DNA from 4 places in the Nocardioides sp. NPDC058538 genome. Region 1 is predicted to be linked to each of the others. Evidence: riboswitches for the same ligand, from Rfam matches in the RefSeq annotation. Region 1 holds a riboswitch; each other region holds the start of a gene.
The links. Region 1 has a riboswitch for cobalamin ahead of ACFWQC_RS19445 (FecCD family ABC transporter permease). Riboswitches for the same ligand answer to the same signal wherever they lie in the genome.
Positions count from the first base shown of each region.

Region 2: it holds a riboswitch for cobalamin, as region 1 does, so the genes downstream of both, ACFWQC_RS24815 (VWA domain-containing protein) here and ACFWQC_RS19445 (FecCD family ABC transporter permease) in region 1, are expected to answer to the same signal.
Region 3: it holds a riboswitch for cobalamin, as region 1 does, so the genes downstream of both, ACFWQC_RS24875 (nitrite reductase) here and ACFWQC_RS19445 (FecCD family ABC transporter permease) in region 1, are expected to answer to the same signal.
Region 4: it holds a riboswitch for cobalamin, as region 1 does, so the genes downstream of both, ACFWQC_RS25390 (prenyltransferase/squalene oxidase repeat-containing protein) here and ACFWQC_RS19445 (FecCD family ABC transporter permease) in region 1, are expected to answer to the same signal.

Region 1 is NZ_JBHXNY010000023.1:3,290-7,522, forward strand. It holds gene ACFWQC_RS19435 (ribonucleotide reductase N-terminal alpha domain-containing protein) at 1-923, opposite strand, end outside; gene ACFWQC_RS19440 (ribonucleotide-diphosphate reductase subunit beta) at 923-1,921, opposite strand; cobalamin riboswitch at 2,043-2,259, opposite strand; cobalamin riboswitch at 2,349-2,532, shown strand; gene ACFWQC_RS19445 (FecCD family ABC transporter permease) at 2,655-3,656, shown strand; gene ACFWQC_RS19450 (ABC transporter ATP-binding protein) at 3,653-4,233, shown strand, end outside.
Region 2 is NZ_JBHXNY010000041.1:2,320-6,552, forward strand. It holds gene ACFWQC_RS24815 (VWA domain-containing protein) at 1-2,033, opposite strand, end outside; cobalamin riboswitch at 2,059-2,198, opposite strand; gene cbiE (precorrin-6y C5,15-methyltransferase (decarboxylating) subunit CbiE) at 2,261-3,577, shown strand; gene ACFWQC_RS24825 (Fic family protein) at 3,582-4,233, opposite strand, start outside.
Region 3 is NZ_JBHXNY010000041.1:14,927-19,159, forward strand. It holds gene cobJ (precorrin-3B C(17)-methyltransferase) at 1-620, opposite strand, end outside; gene ACFWQC_RS24870 (precorrin-8X methylmutase) at 617-1,270, opposite strand; partial or broken gene ACFWQC_RS24875 (nitrite reductase) at 1,931-2,119, opposite strand; cobalamin riboswitch at 2,175-2,380, opposite strand; gene ACFWQC_RS24880 (ABC transporter substrate-binding protein) at 2,484-3,650, shown strand; gene ACFWQC_RS24885 (ion transporter) at 3,636-4,233, opposite strand, start outside.
Region 4 is NZ_JBHXNY010000044.1:3-4,235, reverse strand. It holds gene ACFWQC_RS25400 (CbiQ family ECF transporter T component) at 1-550, opposite strand, end outside; gene ACFWQC_RS25395 (hypothetical protein) at 547-1,206, opposite strand; gene ACFWQC_RS25390 (prenyltransferase/squalene oxidase repeat-containing protein) at 1,329-2,402, opposite strand; cobalamin riboswitch at 2,468-2,603, opposite strand; gene ACFWQC_RS25385 (hypothetical protein) at 2,670-3,305, shown strand; gene ACFWQC_RS25380 (NYN domain-containing protein) at 3,330-4,088, opposite strand.

The sequences.
Region 1 (4,233 bases):
TACGCCGTGTCCTGGTCCTTCCACTCGTCATAGGTCGAGAGGTTCAGCGAGGAGAGTACGCAGGTGTAGGAGTGGTCCTCGTCGCTGAACAGGGTGATCTCCGAGCACAGGTTGGAGGCCTTGTTGGCCAGCCCGTTGGCCCGGTAGGACTCGGTCTGGGCGGCGTTGACGGTGTCGACCTTCCAGATGTAGCCCTTGCCCAGCACCACCCGGATCTTGAGCACCCGCTGATAGCGCTCCAGAGCATCGCGATCCCCGGCCAGCATCCGGTCGATGAACGCCTGGCTGAAGATCCAGCCGATGTTCTTGTTGGCGGGCTCGCGGAAGATCAGGTCGGCGAGCTCGTAGAAGTCCGGGTGATCCACCGGCAGGTAGCCGGCCCAGGAGCCGCGGCGGGTGGCGCCCTGGCTGATCTGGTTGGTCATCTCCACGAAGTTGCAGAAGACCGGGACCACGCCGTTGGCCTTGCCGTTGTCGCTGAACTTCGCGCCGCGGGGCCGGACATCGCCGAGGTACGCCGAGGTCCCGAACCCGTTCTGGGAGAGGATCGCCGCCTCCTTGAGGGTCTCGTAGAAGCCCCACACCGAGTCCTCGACGTACGAGCCCTCGCACGAGACGGGCAGACCCCGGTCGGTGCCGAGGTTGGACAGCACCGGCGTCGACGGCGAGAGCCAGCCGTTCCAGATCGCCTCGAAGAACCGCTCCGTCCAGGAGACGCCGTCCTCGCGGGGGTACATCTCGTCGGCGAGATCGCCGGCGGTGCTGGCGATGGTCTCGTAGCGCTCCCGCACGCTCTGGCCCTCGACGGTGTACTTCGCCTTGAACATCGCGTAGCCAGCGGTGGTCATGAAGGCAGGCACCGTGCCCGACGCCTGCAGCGCCTTGCGCTCGGCGGAGAGCGCCTCCCAGTTGTTGTTGCTCATTAGAAGCTGAACTCCGTCTCGCCGATGTTGCGGTTGTATTCGTTGCCGGTGACCTGGAAGAAGTCGTGGAACTGGGTGCCGTTGATGCCGCTGTAGAACCACTCGGCGATCGGGTTGGCCTCGACGTTGAACAGCGGCTCCATCCGCATGTTCTCCAGGGTCATGTCGATGCGGGACCTCACGAAGGTCTCCAGGTCGGCCTGGTCGATGCCGGCGATCGGCCCGTGGTCGAAGAGCATCTCCACGATCCGGGCCTCGTGGGCGTAGAGGTGCTCGGCGACGCCGCGAACCCTCGCGAAGAGGTCGTCACGCTCGGCCTCGAACTTGTCGGCAGGGACGGTCGCGGCGTACTCCTCGAGGGTGGTGTTGAACAGCCAGGCGCCGCCGGTGGCGTGCAGGTTCTCGTCGCGGGCGGAGAAGTTGATGCCGCTGATCACGTTCTGCAGCAGGTTCTTTCCCCCGGACTGGAAGTGCTTGAGGAAGGCGAAGTTGGAGTAGAGGACGCAGTTCTCCATCAGCGTGAAGACGCTCAGCGCGTAGAGCAGGTCCTCGTCGGCGATGGCGTCCCACACGAACGCGATCCGCTCGGCCAGCACCGGGTCGTTCTTGTAGGAGTCGTAGAACTCCTCGGTGTCGATCATCAGCGTCTTGTTGAGCTTCGCGTAGAACGGCGCGTGCATGTTCAGCTCGGCGAACGAGAAGGCGTTGGTCATCATCTGGACCTCCGGACGCGGGAACGCGTGGAAGAGCCGGTCGCCCCACACCTCGCCGCCGAGGATCAGCTCGTAGATGGTGAACAGCTTCAGCGTCGTCTTGACCGCGGCCTGCTCGGCGTCGGTCATGTTGACCAGGAAGTCCTGCTTGTCGTTCTCGACCGGGATCTCCTCGGCGGTCCAGAAGATGCTCCGCTGCTTCTTGGCCAGGTCCTCGGCCATCGGATAGTCGAAGACGTACGCCGACTTCTCGGTGCGGATCGGTAGACCCTCGGTGTCGATCATGTCCGTGCCCTTCTCGCGCGGGCCCCCGGCCCGCTGGATGTCTCGTGCATCCGTGCCGGGGCAGGAGGGGACGGCGTCGTACGCGCTCGATCCCCTGACCTTCCCTCGAGGTCGCGGACCCCACCATGAGGTGGGCACTGGCAGGTCTTCGGACTCGTGGGCGTCTCGTGCTCGGTCCTAGTGGCCGTCGCTTCCCAGGAGCCGGCTTGCTCCCAGTGCTTCGTGACGGCGGTCGTTCCCACTCACCGCTGCGGGGCAGTCCCGGACTCACACCGGGTTCCCTCTTGCCTCTCCCGCCCCGTCGCCGAGGTGGGAGAACCAGCTGCGAGGACCACTATATGCGGGAATTACACCAATGCAACTTCCTAGATCTTGTGTTCAGCCGTGTCGTCGGAAACGTTCCCGACGCCGGCCCCGTGGCCCGTGCTAGCCTCTGCGCCGAGTCGAACGCATCCTGATGGATGCCAGGGAACTCCGGTGTGAATCCGGGACTGGCGCGCAGCGGTGAGGGCGACGGCGATGCCAGCAAGCCACTGGGGACCAGTCCCTGGGAAGGCGGCCTCGCCGGGTGAACCCGAGTCCGAAAACCTGTCGGCTCAGATGTACGTCACGGCCCTCGCGACCAGGGTCCAGAGGACCTGAGAGGCCGACCGCCGTGGAAACGCTGTCCCGCGAGACCCTGAGTCCGCGCCGTGCTCGTGACCGCAGACGACGAGTCCCGTTCGTGCCGCTGATGGCCGGGCTGCTGCTCGCCTCGGCGCTCAGCGCCGTCGCGTCCCTGGCCTTCGGGTCCGAGCGGATACCGATCGGTGAGGTCATCGCGGCGGTCGGCGACCGGCTCCAGGGAGACGCCACGGGGAAGTGGGACGTGATCGTGTGGGAGCTGCGCGTCCCCAGGGCGCTGATGGCGCTCGCCGTGGGCGCCGGCCTGGCCGTGGCCGGTGCCGGCATGCAGACCCTGGTGCGCAACCCGCTCGCCGACCCGTTCCTGCTCGGGATCAGCTCGGGCGCCTCGGTGGGAGCGACGGCGGCGATCACCACCGGGGCGCTGGGCGGCCTCGGCATCTACGCGGTCTCCGGCGGGGCGCTGCTCGGGGCGGTCGGCTCGGCCGTGCTGGTGTGGCTGGTCGCCACCGCACAGGGCGGGTTGACCCCGATCCGGCTGGTGCTCTCGGGTGTCGTGCTCTCCTCGGGGCTCTCCGCGATCGCCTCGTTCCTGGTCTTCATGAGCGATGATCCGCGCGCGGCCGACTCGGTGATGTTCTGGATGCTCGGCAGCGTCGGTGGCGCCAGCTGGGAGAAGCTGTGGCTGCCCGCGGTCCTCAGTCTCGTCCTGGGGCTCGGCATGCTGGCGCTGCACCGTTGGCTGGACGCCCTGGCCGCCGGCCCCGAGACCGCTGCCGCGCTCGGTGTGAACGTCGCGGCGCTGCGTACGACTCTGTTCGTCGCGCTGGCCGTGCTGGTCGGGGTCCTGGTCGCGGTCAGCGGTGGGATCGGGTTCGTCGGGCTGATCGTGCCGCACGCGGCCCGGCTGCTCGTGGGCGCCCAGCACCGGGTCGTCCTCCCGGTCGCGGCGCTGGGCGGTGGGCTGTTCCTGCTGTGGGTCGACGTCCTGGCGCGGCTGGTGGCGCGACCGCAGGAGATCCCGCTGGGGGTGGTCACAGGTGTCGTCGGGGCACCGCTGTTCCTGTTGTTGCTGGGCCGTGGGCACTACCGGTTCGGAGGCGGACGATGAGCGGGCACGACGCCGGGACCGTGCTGCGGCTACGTGGCGTCGGCGCCCGTCTGGGCACGCGCGAGGTGCTTCGCGACGTCGATCTGGACGTACCGGTGGGCACCCGCCTCGGAATCGTGGGGGTGAACGGCGTGGGCAAGTCGACCCTGCTCCGGATCCTCGCCGGGGTGCTGCGGCCGAGCGCCGGGCGGGCGCATCTCGCCGACGAGTCCGGCCGGCTCCACGAGACCGCCCGGATCGGCTCGCGTGAACGCGCCCGGCGGATGGCGTACGTCCCCCAGGAAGAGGCGGTCTCCGCCGAGCTGCTCGTCGGGGAGATGGTGGCGCTGGGCCGGGTGCCCCGCACCCGGCCCTGGTCCCGGGGCGGACGGCAGGAGCGCGAGATCGTGCGGGCGGCTCTCGACGCCGTCGGCCTCGCCGACCGCATCGACGACCCTTGCGAGCGGCTCTCCGGCGGCGAGCGGCGCCGGGCGGTGATGGCCCGCGGCCTCGCCCAGGAGTGCCCGGTGATGCTCCTGGACGAGCCCACCAACCATCTCGATGTCGCCTGGCAGCTGCGGTTGCTTCAGAGCGTCGC
Region 2 (4,233 bases), on a different contig from region 1:
ACCGGCACGTGCTCGGCCCCCAGGTGCTGGGCAAGCTGCCGGGCGAGCCCGAGCCGCATCGGCCCGCTCTCGGAGTCGATGACGACGGTGGTGACGCCCAGACCGGCGACGTACGCGGCGGCCTGCTGCGACCGCCGGACGGCGTCCTTGCCATGAGCCTGCGCAGTTTTTCGGGATGAGTTGGCGCGCCCGTCGGTGACCACGACCAGCAGCGGCCGCAGATCAGGGTCACGAAGGTGCTCGCGCTGGAGCACGCGGGCGGCCTCGAGGAGGCCTTCGGCCAGCGGCGTACGTCCTCCGGCGGGCACCTCGTCGAGGCGTGCCGCGGCGAGGTCGACCGACCCGGTCGGCGGCAGCACCAGCTCGGCGCCCTCGCCCCGGAACGTGATCATCCCGACCTTGTCGCGGCGCCGGTAGGCGTCCAGGAGCAGCGAGAGGACCGCGGCCTTCACCTGCGCCATCCGCTTGCGTGCGGCCATCGACCCGGAGGCATCCACGCAGAAGAGCACCAGGTTGGCCTCCCGGCCCTCACGGACCGCGGTGCGGAGGTCCTCGATCCGCAGCTCGACCTTCGCGGAAGTACGCGGGCGGGTGGCCTGCTTGCCCGCGGCCGCCTTGAGGGTCTCGACGAGGTGGAGCGAGCCACGGGTGCTGACGCTCGCGCCGATCCGGCGGCCGCTGCTGCCGATCGCCTTGCTCCGGCCGCCGCTGCGGCCCGTGCCCAGGCCGGTCACGGTCAGGAGGCGGGGGCGGTAGGCCGGGGCGGCGGCGGTGACGGACTCGGGCGCGACGCCGGAAGGCGACTGTGGCTGGTCGAGTGCGTCATCGGCTGTGTTGGTTTCGACACCGCTCGCTTCGCTCGCGGGCTCAACCGACGGGGGTTCACCGTCGGTCGAGCCGCCGGAGCCGCTAGGCGGAGGCGTGTCGAGACCAACAGGGTCACCTTCGGCGCCCGAGTCGTCCCCCGAGCCATCCGAAGGCCCTCCCTCGGGCGGCTCGGGCGGCAGCTCCTCGTCGCCGAGGATGCGGTCGAGCAGGTCCTCGTCGAGCCCGGGAGCGTCGAACGGGTTGCGACGGCGCCGGTGCGGGAGCGCCAGCAGGGCGGCCCGGCGGATGTCTTCGCGGGTGACCTCGGAGCGACCGGCCCAGGCCGCGTGCGCGACCGCGGTGCGGGCGGTGACGATGTCGGCGCGCAGCCCGTCGACCTCGAACGCCGCGCAGACCTCGGCGATCTTGAGCAGCCCGGGAGCGGTGAGACGTACCTTCCCGACGAGGGCGCGCGCGGTGGAGACCCGTGCGGTCAGGTCGCGCTCGGCGGCCTCATAGCGCTCGACGAACGCGGGAGCGTCCAGGTCGAAGGCCATCCGGCGGCGTACGACCTCCGCCCGAAGGGAAGGATCGCGGGGCGCGGCGACCTCGACGGTGAGCCCGAAGCGGTCCAGGAGCTGCGGACGCAGCTCGCCCTCCTCGGGGTTCATGGTGCCGATCAGCACGAACCGGGCGGCATGCTCGACCGAGACACCGTCGCGCTCGACCGAGACCCGGCCCATCGCCGCCGCGTCCAGCAGCAGGTCGACCAGGTGGTCGTGGAGCAGGTTGACCTCGTCGACGTAGAGCAGGCCGCGGTGGGCCCGCGCGAGCAGCCCCGGCTCGAACTCGACCGCACCGCGCGACAGCGCGCTCTCCAGGTGGAGCGAGCCGACGACCCGGTCCTCGGTCGCTCCAACCGGGAGCTCGACCAGGCGCACCGGCCGGCTCTCCACGACGGCGGCAGACCCGAAAGGACCGTCCGGCGACTCCGCGGACGGGTCGGCCGGGTCGATCGAGAACCGATCCCCGGCGTAGACCGAGATCGAGGGCAGCACGGCCGCCAGACCGCGTACGGCCGTCGACTTCGCCGTCCCCTTCTCGCCACGGACCAGGACCCCGCCGATCTCCGGGGAGATGGTGGTGAGCACGAGCGCGAGGCCCATGTCGTCGAGGTCGTCCGCCTGGCAGCCGAGGACGGCAGAAAATGGGTAATGAACCGGCATGGAGAGGCTCCCGCTCCCTATCGCTTGGACTGGATGGGCGCGGGGCCGGTCTTCGGACTTGTCGAGTCCCCACGAAGGGGCTCGTTCACCGCAGCGGGCCTGTGCCGGATTCTCACCGGCTTCCCAGATTCTCCCTTCCCACCGTCCTCACCAGCTCCTGTGACAGAGCCGATGACTGGGCAGTCGGGGCACCTCGCGCCTGAGCGGCCACTGTAGCGTCTGGCCTCATGATCGTCGTGGTGGGCATCGGTGCCGGAGGTTGGGACGAGATCCCCGTACGTCACCAGCAGCTGATCCGGGGCTCCGCCGTCCTCCTCGGTGGCAAGCGCCATCTCGACCTCGTCCCGGACGTCCCCGGCCAGCGGCGCGAACCCTGGCCGTCACCGCTGCGCGAGGGGCTCCCGGCTCTCCTCGATTCGCTGCCAGGCGACGCGCCCGTCGTCGTTCTGGCCTCGGGCGACCCGCTCGTCTCCGGCGTCGGGACGACCCTGATCTCGCTTCTCGGGCGAGAGAACGTACGCATCGAGCCGGCCGTCTCCTCCGTCGCCCTCGCCCGCGCCCGGATGGGTTGGGCCGCCGAGTCCTGCGTGGCCGTCAGCCTCGTCGGCCGCGACGTATCGCTGGTCGCCCGCGAGCTCGCTCCCGGCCGCCGGATCCTGGCGCTCTCCTCGGACGGATCCACTCCGAGGCAGATTGCGGACCTGCTGGTCACCACAGGATTCGGCGCCTCGACATTGGCGGTCCTCGGTGACCTGGGCGCGGAGACGGAGAGCGCGCGAACCGCGTCCGCCTCGGCCTGGGTCGGGGAGTCTCCACGCCTCAACATCGTGGCGATCGAGTGCGTCGCCGACCGTGTTGGTCTCGACACGCTCGCTGGCGCTCGCGGCTCGACCAGCGCATCGTCGGTCGAAGGCCACTTCGTTCAGGCCTCGGAGCCGCTAGGCGAAGGCGTGTCGAGACCAACACAGTCGCTCCCCGCTTCCTGGGCCGCCGGCCTCCCCGACGACGCCTTCGAGCACGACGGACAGCTGACCAAGCGCGACCTACGGGCCTCCGCACTGGCCCGCCTCGCCCCGGTCCCGGGTCAGCACCTCTGGGACGTCGGCGCAGGCGCAGGCTCGGTAGGCATCGAGTGGATGCGCTCCCACCCCACCTGCACCACGACCGCGATCGAGGCCAGCCCAGAGCGGGCGGCCCGGATCGCACGGAACGCGTCCCGACTCGGCGTACCCGGCCTGACCGTCGTCGATGGCCGCGCCCCCGATGCTTTGGCCGACCTCCCAGCCCCCGACGCGATCTTCATCGGCGGCGGCGCGACCCGCCCCGGCGTACTCGACGCCTGTCTGCGAGCCCTCCGCCCCGGCGGCCGGCTCGTGGTCCACGGCGTCACCCTGGAGACCGAGCAGGTCCTGGCGCGCCAGCACGCGGAGCGAGGCGGCGAGCTGACCCGGATCTCGGTGGAGTCCGTCGACTCGATCGGCACCTTCCGGGGCTGGGCACCCCAGCGCACGGTCGTCCAGTGGGCCTTCCAGCCCGCCGAGTAGCAGTTCAGCCGCGGCGACCGACTCGCTCAGCGAAGGCGTCGAGCGCATCGACGACTTCATTGGCCAGCCACACACGGTTACGTTGGCCGCTGCCTACGCGAGTGAGGATCTTGGCATTCTCCAACTGCTCGACGGCCCGCTGAGCGGCAGACAGCGCCGTTCCTGTCGCGGCCTCGACGTAGGCAATGTTCACGGCTGGCTGGTTGAGCAGGTACGGAAGGAGTCGCTGTGCGGCCGACCCTCGCCGGGATGGCAGTCGCTCACCCCAGCCGTCGTACACCCGCTCCAGATCATCAACCAGGTGGCGGCCGTTGCTGACCGCCCTGAACGAGGCGTTGACGAACTGCCGAACGATCGGCTCGACGTCCCCGCTGCGATAGTCGGTCAACGCCTGGAAGTACGCCGATGTATCGGTCAGCAGGCCAGCAGACACAGGGACGGTGAGGCGGCGTGTCACATCGGCATGGCGCAGCATCGCATGAACAAGGGTCCGACCGACGCGTCCGTTGCCATCGTTGAAAGGGTGGATCGTCTCGAACTGCGCATGCGCAATCGCACACTGAACCAGGACCGGAAGGTCCACCCTCCGCACGAAGGCGATCAAGTCCTCCATACACGCCGCTACCCGAGTGTGATGAGGAGGAACGAAGGACGCA
Region 3 (4,233 bases), on a different contig from region 1:
CAGGCACCCTCGAGCCGCCCGGCAGCCGCGAGCGCGGAACGGACCGCAGGGAAGGTCCGGCCGAGCTTCATGATGATCGCCGCCTCGGTGTCGGCCAGGCGACGTGCGAGCTCCGGCTCGGGCAGGGTGCCCGGAAGCACCGTGAGCACGTCGGTCTGGCGCACCAGCGGAGTCGAGACGGCAGCGGTTGCGGCCGCGAAGGCGGGGACGCCCGGCACGACGGAGGTCTCGTAGATCTCCTTGAACCGGTCGTGGAGATACATCGAGGAGCCGTAGAAGAGCGGGTCGCCCTCGGCGAGCAGGACCACGTCTCGGCCGGCGTCGAGGTGAGCGGAGAGTCGGACCGCGCAGGACTCGTAGAACTCGGCCATCGCCCCGACATAGCCGCCCGGGTGCGAGGTGGTGCCGGTGGTGACCGGGTAGCGCAGCTCCTCCTCGATCGCCTCCGCAGGGATCAGCGAGGACGCGATCCGGCGGGCGTGGGACTGCTTGCGCACCCCGGCGTGGTAGGCGATCACGGGTGCCGCGCCGATCAGCCGGGCAGCCTTGAGGGTGATCAGCTCGGGATCGCCGGGACCGATGCCGACAACGGCGAACCGCCCGCGTACGTCCGTGCTCATTCCTGCTCCTGGGCGAGTGCGTTGAGGGCTGAGGAGGTCATCGCGGAGCCGCCGCGGCGGCCCCGGACGGTGACGAAGGGGATGTCGATCCCGTGCTCGGCGGCGAACGACGCGAGCGCCTCCTTGGACTCGGCGGCGCCGATGAAGCCGACCGGGCAGCCGACGATCGCGGCCGGCCGCGGACCGCCGTCGAGGATCATCTCGAGCAGGTGGAAGAGCGCTGTCGGGGCGTTGCCGATGGCGACCACGGCGCCCTCGAGGTAGGGCTCCCACAGGGACAGCGCGGCGGCGGTGCGGGTCGTTCCCCACTCGCGCGCGAGCGCCGGGACCCGGTCGTCACCGAGCATGCAGTGCACCTCGTTGTCGCGCGGGAGCCGGCTGCGGGTGACCCCCGTCGCGACCATCGTCGCGTCGCACAGGATCGGCGCCCCGGCCTCCAGCGCGCCCCGCGCGGCCTTCACCAGGCCGGGGTGGATGACCAGGTCGGAGGCGAGATCGACCTGTCCGCTGCCGTGGATCATCCGCACCGCGAGCCGCTCGGCGTCGGCCGGCACCGCGGAGAGGTCGGCCTCGCGCCGGATGGTCGCGAAGGAGTCGACGTAGATCGCCGGCCCCTGGTCGATGTAGTCGTAGCGCCGAGGAGGGCGCACCTGCGGCGAGGGCACGAGTACGCCGCGCCACGGTGTCACGACGACCGCCGGTGCCCGTTCCGCCAGGGCAGAGACTGCGGCCCGGTCCAGGGCTCCGTCGGGAGCGGGGACATGCTCTCCCCCGGGCACCTCGCCGAACCCCAGCTCCTCGACCACGGCAGGCACCCGAGCATCGGCCGCGACCGGCTCGACCATCGGTGCGTCGAGCTCGGCGACGTGCCAGGGCGCGGACGGCCCCTCGCCGCGTACGTCCATGAAGCGCGAGGCGAGCGCGACCAGCCGGGACGCGGCCTCGGTGAGCGGCACGACGGGCCCCCACGAGTCACCGACCCGGAGCTGACCCTCGACGGCGGACAGGGCCACCAGCCCGAGGTCGCACTCCCGCGAGACCAGGTCGCCGCGACCGTCGTCGAGCACGAAGAGGAACCGGCCCGGCAGCGCGGCCAGCCGCGGCGAGGCGCACAGCAGCCGGTCCAGCGACGCCGCGACGCCGCGCAGGTCCGCACGTCCCCCGGCGAGCCCGGTCTGTGGGGAGACCATCACGTTGCGTACGAGCTCGTGGGTCTGCGCCGGCACCAGACCGGTCGCCTTCAGCGCGGTGAGCACCTCGCCCGGCAGGTTGTTTCCAGAACGGCCGCCGTCGACACTCGGCAGGCCGCGCACCTGCAGGTTGGCGCGACCGGTGAGGTAGATCCGCCCGTCGCCGTAGGTCTCCGCCACGGAGATCAGCGAGAGCAGCGCGGCGGACGAGACGGACCCGCCGATCAGGCGCAGCCGCACCAGCAGGCCGTCCTCGGCCGTCCATGGGCGACCGACTCCAGGGCACCGGTCGGTTCGGACTCGCGCCATCAGGACACCTGCTCTGCGTCATGTGCCCTTGCGCGGGGCACGTGGTGACCTGGCGGCGGGCGCCGCCAGAGCCAGCAGGTCTTCGGACTCGGAATCGATCGGAACGGAGCGCCTTCCCGGAGCCAGGCTCCAGTGGCTGCCCTCCCCGGAAGGAGTGCGTGCCCCGCCCGTCATCCTCACCGCTGCGCGTCAGTCCCGGACTTTCACCGGGTTCCCTGACCCCATCAGGCATGGAGTACGACTGGCAGGGCGAGACTACCGACTTGCGGACACGGCGCCGAATTGCTCACCGCCCGGCCGCGGTCTGTGCCAGTGTTCGGCTACTCGAAATCTCCCGAGGCCAACCCCACAGATGGAGTCTCCCGTGACTGGCTCGGCTCGCCGGCAACTGTTCGTTCTCGCGCCCATCCCGGCGCTCGCGCTCGGTTTGACGGCCTGCGCCACGACCTCGGAGGCGAAGGTCTCGATCGGTCTGGTGGTGCCGACCTCCGGCGTCCACAAGTCGATCGGCACCGACATGTCCCGGGGCTTCGACCTCTACCTCGCCCAGCACGGCGGGAAGCTCGGCGGCCGGCTGATCGACGTCGTCGAGGCCGACGAGGGCGACCGGGCCGAGACCGGCGTCGCCTCGGTGAGCAGGCTGATCCAGGACGACGAGGTCCAGGCGGTCGTCGGGTTGGCGAGCTCGGAGACGGCGCTCGCGGCCAAGGACGTCGCGAACAACAGCGAGACGCCGCTGATCGTGACCGGCGCCGGGGCCGACGAGCTCGCCGACGGCTCCGACTACGTGTGGCGTACGTCCTCGACCAACTCCGACCTGGGCGGCGCGCTCGGGAAGGCGGTCGCCCAGGAGACCGACCGAGGCACGGCGTACGTCATCGGGTCCGACGACGCGGCCGGTCACGAGTTCTCCGACAGCTTCATGATCGCCCTGGAGGCGGCCGGCAGCAGTGTGGCGGGTCAGAGCTACACCCCGGCCGGCGTGACCGAGGAGTGGTCGGGCACCTTCGACAAGGCGAAGGACTCGGGCGCGGACGCGATCTTCGCCGCCTATGCCGGCAAGGAGGCGGAGGCGTTCGTGAAGCAGTACCGCGAGTCCGGGCTGGCCAAGAGCACCAGGCTCTACGGCCCGGGCTTCCTCACCGAGGGCGACGTGCTGTCCGCATTGGGCAGCACCGCGTCCGGCGTACGCACCGCGCTGCACTACAGCGACGCGATGGACTCGCTGATGAACGACGCCTTCGTAAAGGACTACCGCAAGGCGTATGGCGCCACCCCGACGGTCTACTCGGTGCAGGCCTACGACGCCGCGGCCGCGCTCGACAAGGCGCTCGACCTCTCAGACGACGTCAACCGCAACGAGATCGCCGACTCACTCGGTTCTGTCGGCACCATCGTCAGCCCCCGCGGGAACTGGACCTTCGATCCCAACCACAACCCCGACCAGCCCTACTTCCTGCGGGTGGTCAAGGGCACCGCCGACGGCCCCCGCAACGTGGTGCTGCAGGAGATCACCTCAGCGGGCAGCTGAGCCCACATCTGAGTCCGACCGCAGCTCCGCCCGAGTCGCGGCCAGCTCCTCGCGTACGGCGGTGAGGTCCTCCCGCAACGAGGTGAGGATGGCCATCATCTCGGCATCGGACTCCTCCTCGTGCTCGGCGAGAGTCTCGACGCTCTCCATGCCGGAGACGACCACGGCGAGGAAGAGGTTGAGGACCGCGAAGGTCATCACCAGGATGAAGACGACGAAGAAGATCCAGGCGGAGGGGTCCTCGGCCATCACCTCGCGGGCGATGTCGGGCCAGGCCTCGCCGGTCATGGTCTGGAACAGCGTGAACGCGCTGGTGCCGAGGTCGCCGAAGTACTCCGGCGCGATCGAGCCGTAGAGGTTGGTGGAGATGACCACCGCGACGTACATCATCAGCCCCAGCAGCGCCGCGACCGAGCCCTTCCCGGGCATGGCCGCGATCAGGCCGTCGACGACGCGACGCATGGACGGGACAGAGTTGACCAGGCGCAGCACGCGCAGGATCCGCAGTGCCCGCAGCACCGACATCGGGCCGGTGGCCGGCACCAGCGCGATCGCGACGATCACGGTGTCGAAGATGTTCCAT
Region 4 (4,233 bases), on a different contig from region 1:
CGCGCACCCGCTGCACCGACTCGGCCAGCTGCGGCAGCACCGTCACGGCGACCACGACGGCGGTGCCGATCTCGTAGAGCGCCGGCGGCAGCGAGCGCAGCAGCCGTTTCGGGTTCGCCAGCGCGTTGGCCGCGCCGACGCAGATCACGATGACGCCCAGTCGCAGCCCGTCGTAGAGGCCGGCCAGCAGCGCCTCGCGGGTGAGCGGACCGAGCAGCCGGATCCCCAGAACCCACTCCGGGAGCGGGATCTCGGGCAGGTCGAGGATCACGTGACCCGGCACGGCTCCCAGGAGCACCCGGAAGAGCACCCGGGTCACGACGATGAACACCGCGAGGCCGACGTAGAGCCGGAACGCCTTCGCCCACGGTTGCTCGCCACGACGCGCGGCGACCACGACCGACACCACTCCCACCACGAGCAGGAGGAGCAACGGGTTGGTGGTGAAGGAGGCGTACGCAGCCATGCCGATCGCCCACACCCACCAGGCGACGGGGTGCAGGTCGCGGGGCAGGTGCGCGACCGCGGCGGTGCGGAACAGCGCGCTCATCGCCGGCGCCACCACACGGCACCGGCGACGGCGAAGAGGGTGAGGATCCCCGCGGGGGCGACCCAGGTGGGCAGATGCTCGGCCTCGGAGGCCGAATCCGTCGGCTCCTCCGGAAATAACTCCGGCGACGGGCTTGAGGGCGCCCCCACAGCATCCCCAAGCTCCGTCGCCGGAGCGGTAACGACATTGTCGTCTATCCACGTGAACGCAACACCCTGCCCGGAGGTCACGCTGATTTCGGTAACATTTCTGGACGCGTAGCTCCAGGCCCCCGAATCGTCGGTGCTCCACAGCGACCAGTACGCGTCGGCAGGCGGCATCTGGGCGCAACCTGCGGCTTTCGGCCGCTCATCGACGCGGCATACGACGCTGGGCATCGAGGTCACATAGGTGAGCGGATGTCCCGCCTTCTCGAAGAGATCGGCGCCGGTGTCGCCCTCCCCGGGCTGGACACAGGTGACCTCAGGGCCGCCACCCAACGCGTTGGGCTCGACGACGACGGTGACGCCGTCACACGCCTCGGCGGACGATGCCGCGGACGAGGCGGATACGGGGGCGAAGACAGGTGCGGTGGCCCCGGCGAGGATCGCCAGGGCCACCAACGAGGATCGCAGGATGAGCCCGGATCGACCGATGGCCGCCGTCGCGAGCGTCACCAGACGGGTGTGATGGCAAGGCGACGACCGCGATGGCAAACCGGGCGTCTGTCGAGCGGCGTCAACGCCGCCAGCGCGCCCGTATGGTGGCGCGCAGCAGGCGGAGATCGGTCGATCTGGGCTCAGCACGAGCTCTTCGCGGTCGCGTCGTTGGGCAGGAAGACCAGCGACGGCAGCGCCTGGGCGGCGGCGAGGCGGTACATCCCCTCGGACTCCTTGGTCAGGCCCTTGGTGTTGCCCTCGGCCAGCGCGGCGTCGTCGTAGGCCACCGCACCGGCGTCGTCGCCACAGGTCACGACGTGGTCGGCGACCCAGGTCGCCGCCTTCTCCGCGGCCGCGGTCTCACCGGCGCGCCCGAACGCCCACCCGGCAAGGCCGGTGGTGTTGGAGTTGGCGATGTTGCCGGTCGCCGCCTTGAACGAACCGTCCTCGGCCTGGGTCTCCTTCAGCCACTCCACGCCCGCCTTGACGGCCTTCTCCGCCTCCGGAGAGGCCACCGAGGAGAGGGCGATCAGCGCGAACGCGGTGGCGTCAGCGTCCGGGGCAGCCTTCGGGTCGGCGTCGCAGGTCTGATCTGCCGCGGCCGGGTCGGCCGTGAAGGTGACCCGGAACCAGCCCTCCTCGCACTGCTGCCCGGCCAGGAACTCCGTCGCGGACGCGGCCTTCTTGCTCTCGGCGTTGTTCAGCGCCCACACGGCGTACGACTGTCCGATGGTGTTGGAGTAGTCGGCCGCCTCCTTGTTCTTGGGGTCGAGCTCGTCGGCGATGCGGCCGTTCTCGGCGACCGTGCCCTCGAGCTGCTTCAGCAGACCGGGGTCGGAGGCATCGACGTTCTGCTGGAGGACGAGCGCCTTCGCGGTCGCCCCTGCCGAGGTGATCGTGCCGAACCCGGGCGAGGTGTAGGCCGACTTGTTCTCCATCACGGCCGCGGCGATCGTGGCGATCTCCTCGTCGTAGCCACCGACCTCTGCCAGCGCGATCCCGATGTCGGCGCTGAGCCCGAAGTCATCGGTGCCGTACTGCGCGTTGCGGGCCACGCCCTCCGGCGCCTGGGCCACGAGCCAGTCGGCCACCGCGGTGGACACCTTGGCGTCGTAGGTGGGCTTCTCCCCCTCCTCGACGGCTTTCTCGCCACAGCCGGCGAGCGAGGTGAGGGCGAGGGCGGCGGCGATGCCACCGAGGACGGTCTTCTTCATGGTTCCTTCCGCGCTGTTCGCCGGGAAGGCCCAAGGCCGACCCGCTGCTTTCCACGACAGCGTCAGGTCAGTACGCGTCCGTCGGCAGGTGCTCCGGCTCGCCCAGGACACTCTCGCTGCCTGGGCCTACGGTTGCGGGTCAGCGCCGGGATTCGACCGGCTTCCCCCACCACGGCGTGTGTTGATTGAGGCTCTGCTAATTCGGGGCAATCCTATGCCGGGCGAGCCCTGCTTGCGGGATCGCCGACGAGCAGTCACTCTGTCCCCATGCGCCACAGGATTCTCGGCCTTGTCGCAGCATCGATCTCGGCCACCCTTCTCGCCCTCTCCCCGACCACGACGGCCGGCGCGGAGGAGGCACGGACATCGGTCACGTACGCCGATCTGGTCACCATGTTCGGCGACAAGGTCGGTGACCGCAGGACCGTCGAGACCGGGCTGCCGAGCCTCAACCGCGCGATGACCGACGCCCGGATCACCACCCCTTACCGGCAGGCGGCGTATCTGACCACGCTCGCCAACGAGAGCTCCTTCCACCACGACGCCAAGGGCCGCGACAAGCGGAAGTTCACCGGCCGCGGTTACATCCAGCTGACCGGCGAAGCCAACTACACCGACGCCGGCGCCTACTTCGACATCGACCTGCGCCGCCGTCCCGAGCTCGCCCGGTCGCTGGACTACAGCGCGCCGATCTCGCGGTGGTACTGGACCGTCGCCCGCGACATCAACCCGCTCGCCGACGCCCTCGACATGGGCAAGGTCAACGCGGCGATCGGCTACCCCTCGAACAAGAAGGAGGACACCGAGCGCTGCCGCGACTTCAAGGCCGCGCTGAAGCACCTCCACGGGTCCGTGCCGAAGGGCGTCAGATGCGCCCGCCCGGCCGCTGCGCAGACCCGCTAGCTGTGTTGTCCGAAGGGGCGTACGTCACTTCTTGGTGCGCTTGTCGCTGACCGCGATCGCCGAGGTGCCCTCGTCCTTGAGCTCGAAGAGGTCGATCGCCTTGATCAGCTTGGTCCAGGTGGCGTAGCCGTAGTTGCGCGGGTCCTCGGAGGACTGGTTGCGGATGCGGGAGACCACGGTGCCGACCAGGGCCCAGCCGTCGTCGTCGGCGGCCGCGGCGATGGAGTTGCGCAGCAGCTGGATCAGGCGGGCGTTGCGCTTGAGCGCCTGCCCGTTGGTCGCCGATGACGACTGCTTGCGGGTGCGCGTGGCCCCGGGCTCGGTATCGGCCTCGGTCTCCTCCTCGGAGCTGCCGAGCTTCTCCACCACGGTGAACCGGGTGCAGGCGCTCTTGAAGGGCGCCGGTGTCTTCTCCCTGCCGTAGCCGTAGACCGCGCGGCCCTTCTCCCGCAGGTAGTGCACCAGCGGCGTGAAGTCGGAGTCGGAGGAGACCAGCGCGAACGCGTCCGGGATCGCCGCGTGCAGCAGCTCGACCGCGTCGATGGCGAGCGCCATGTCGGAGGCGTTCTTGTGCGCGGTCAGGTCGAACTGCTGCATCGGCCTGATCGCGGCGTCGTGCAGCTCCTCGATCCAGCCCTTGAGCTCGGACTTGGTCCAGTTGCCATAGGCCCGGCGGATCGTCACCTCGCCGTACTCGGCCAGGTCGTTCAAGATCTCGTCGATCTTCGAGGCAGGCGCGTTGTCGGCGTCGATGAGCAGTGCGATGCGGAAGGGCTCGGTCACCGGATCAGTGTGGCAGGAACAGGACTGTGTTGGTCTCGACACGCCTTCGCCTAGCGGCTCCGGCGGCGGGGGCCCCCCGGCGGGCCCCGGCGGCGGCGGCGGCGGCGCCGGCGGGGCGCCCGGGAGGGGGACCAACAAGAACGCG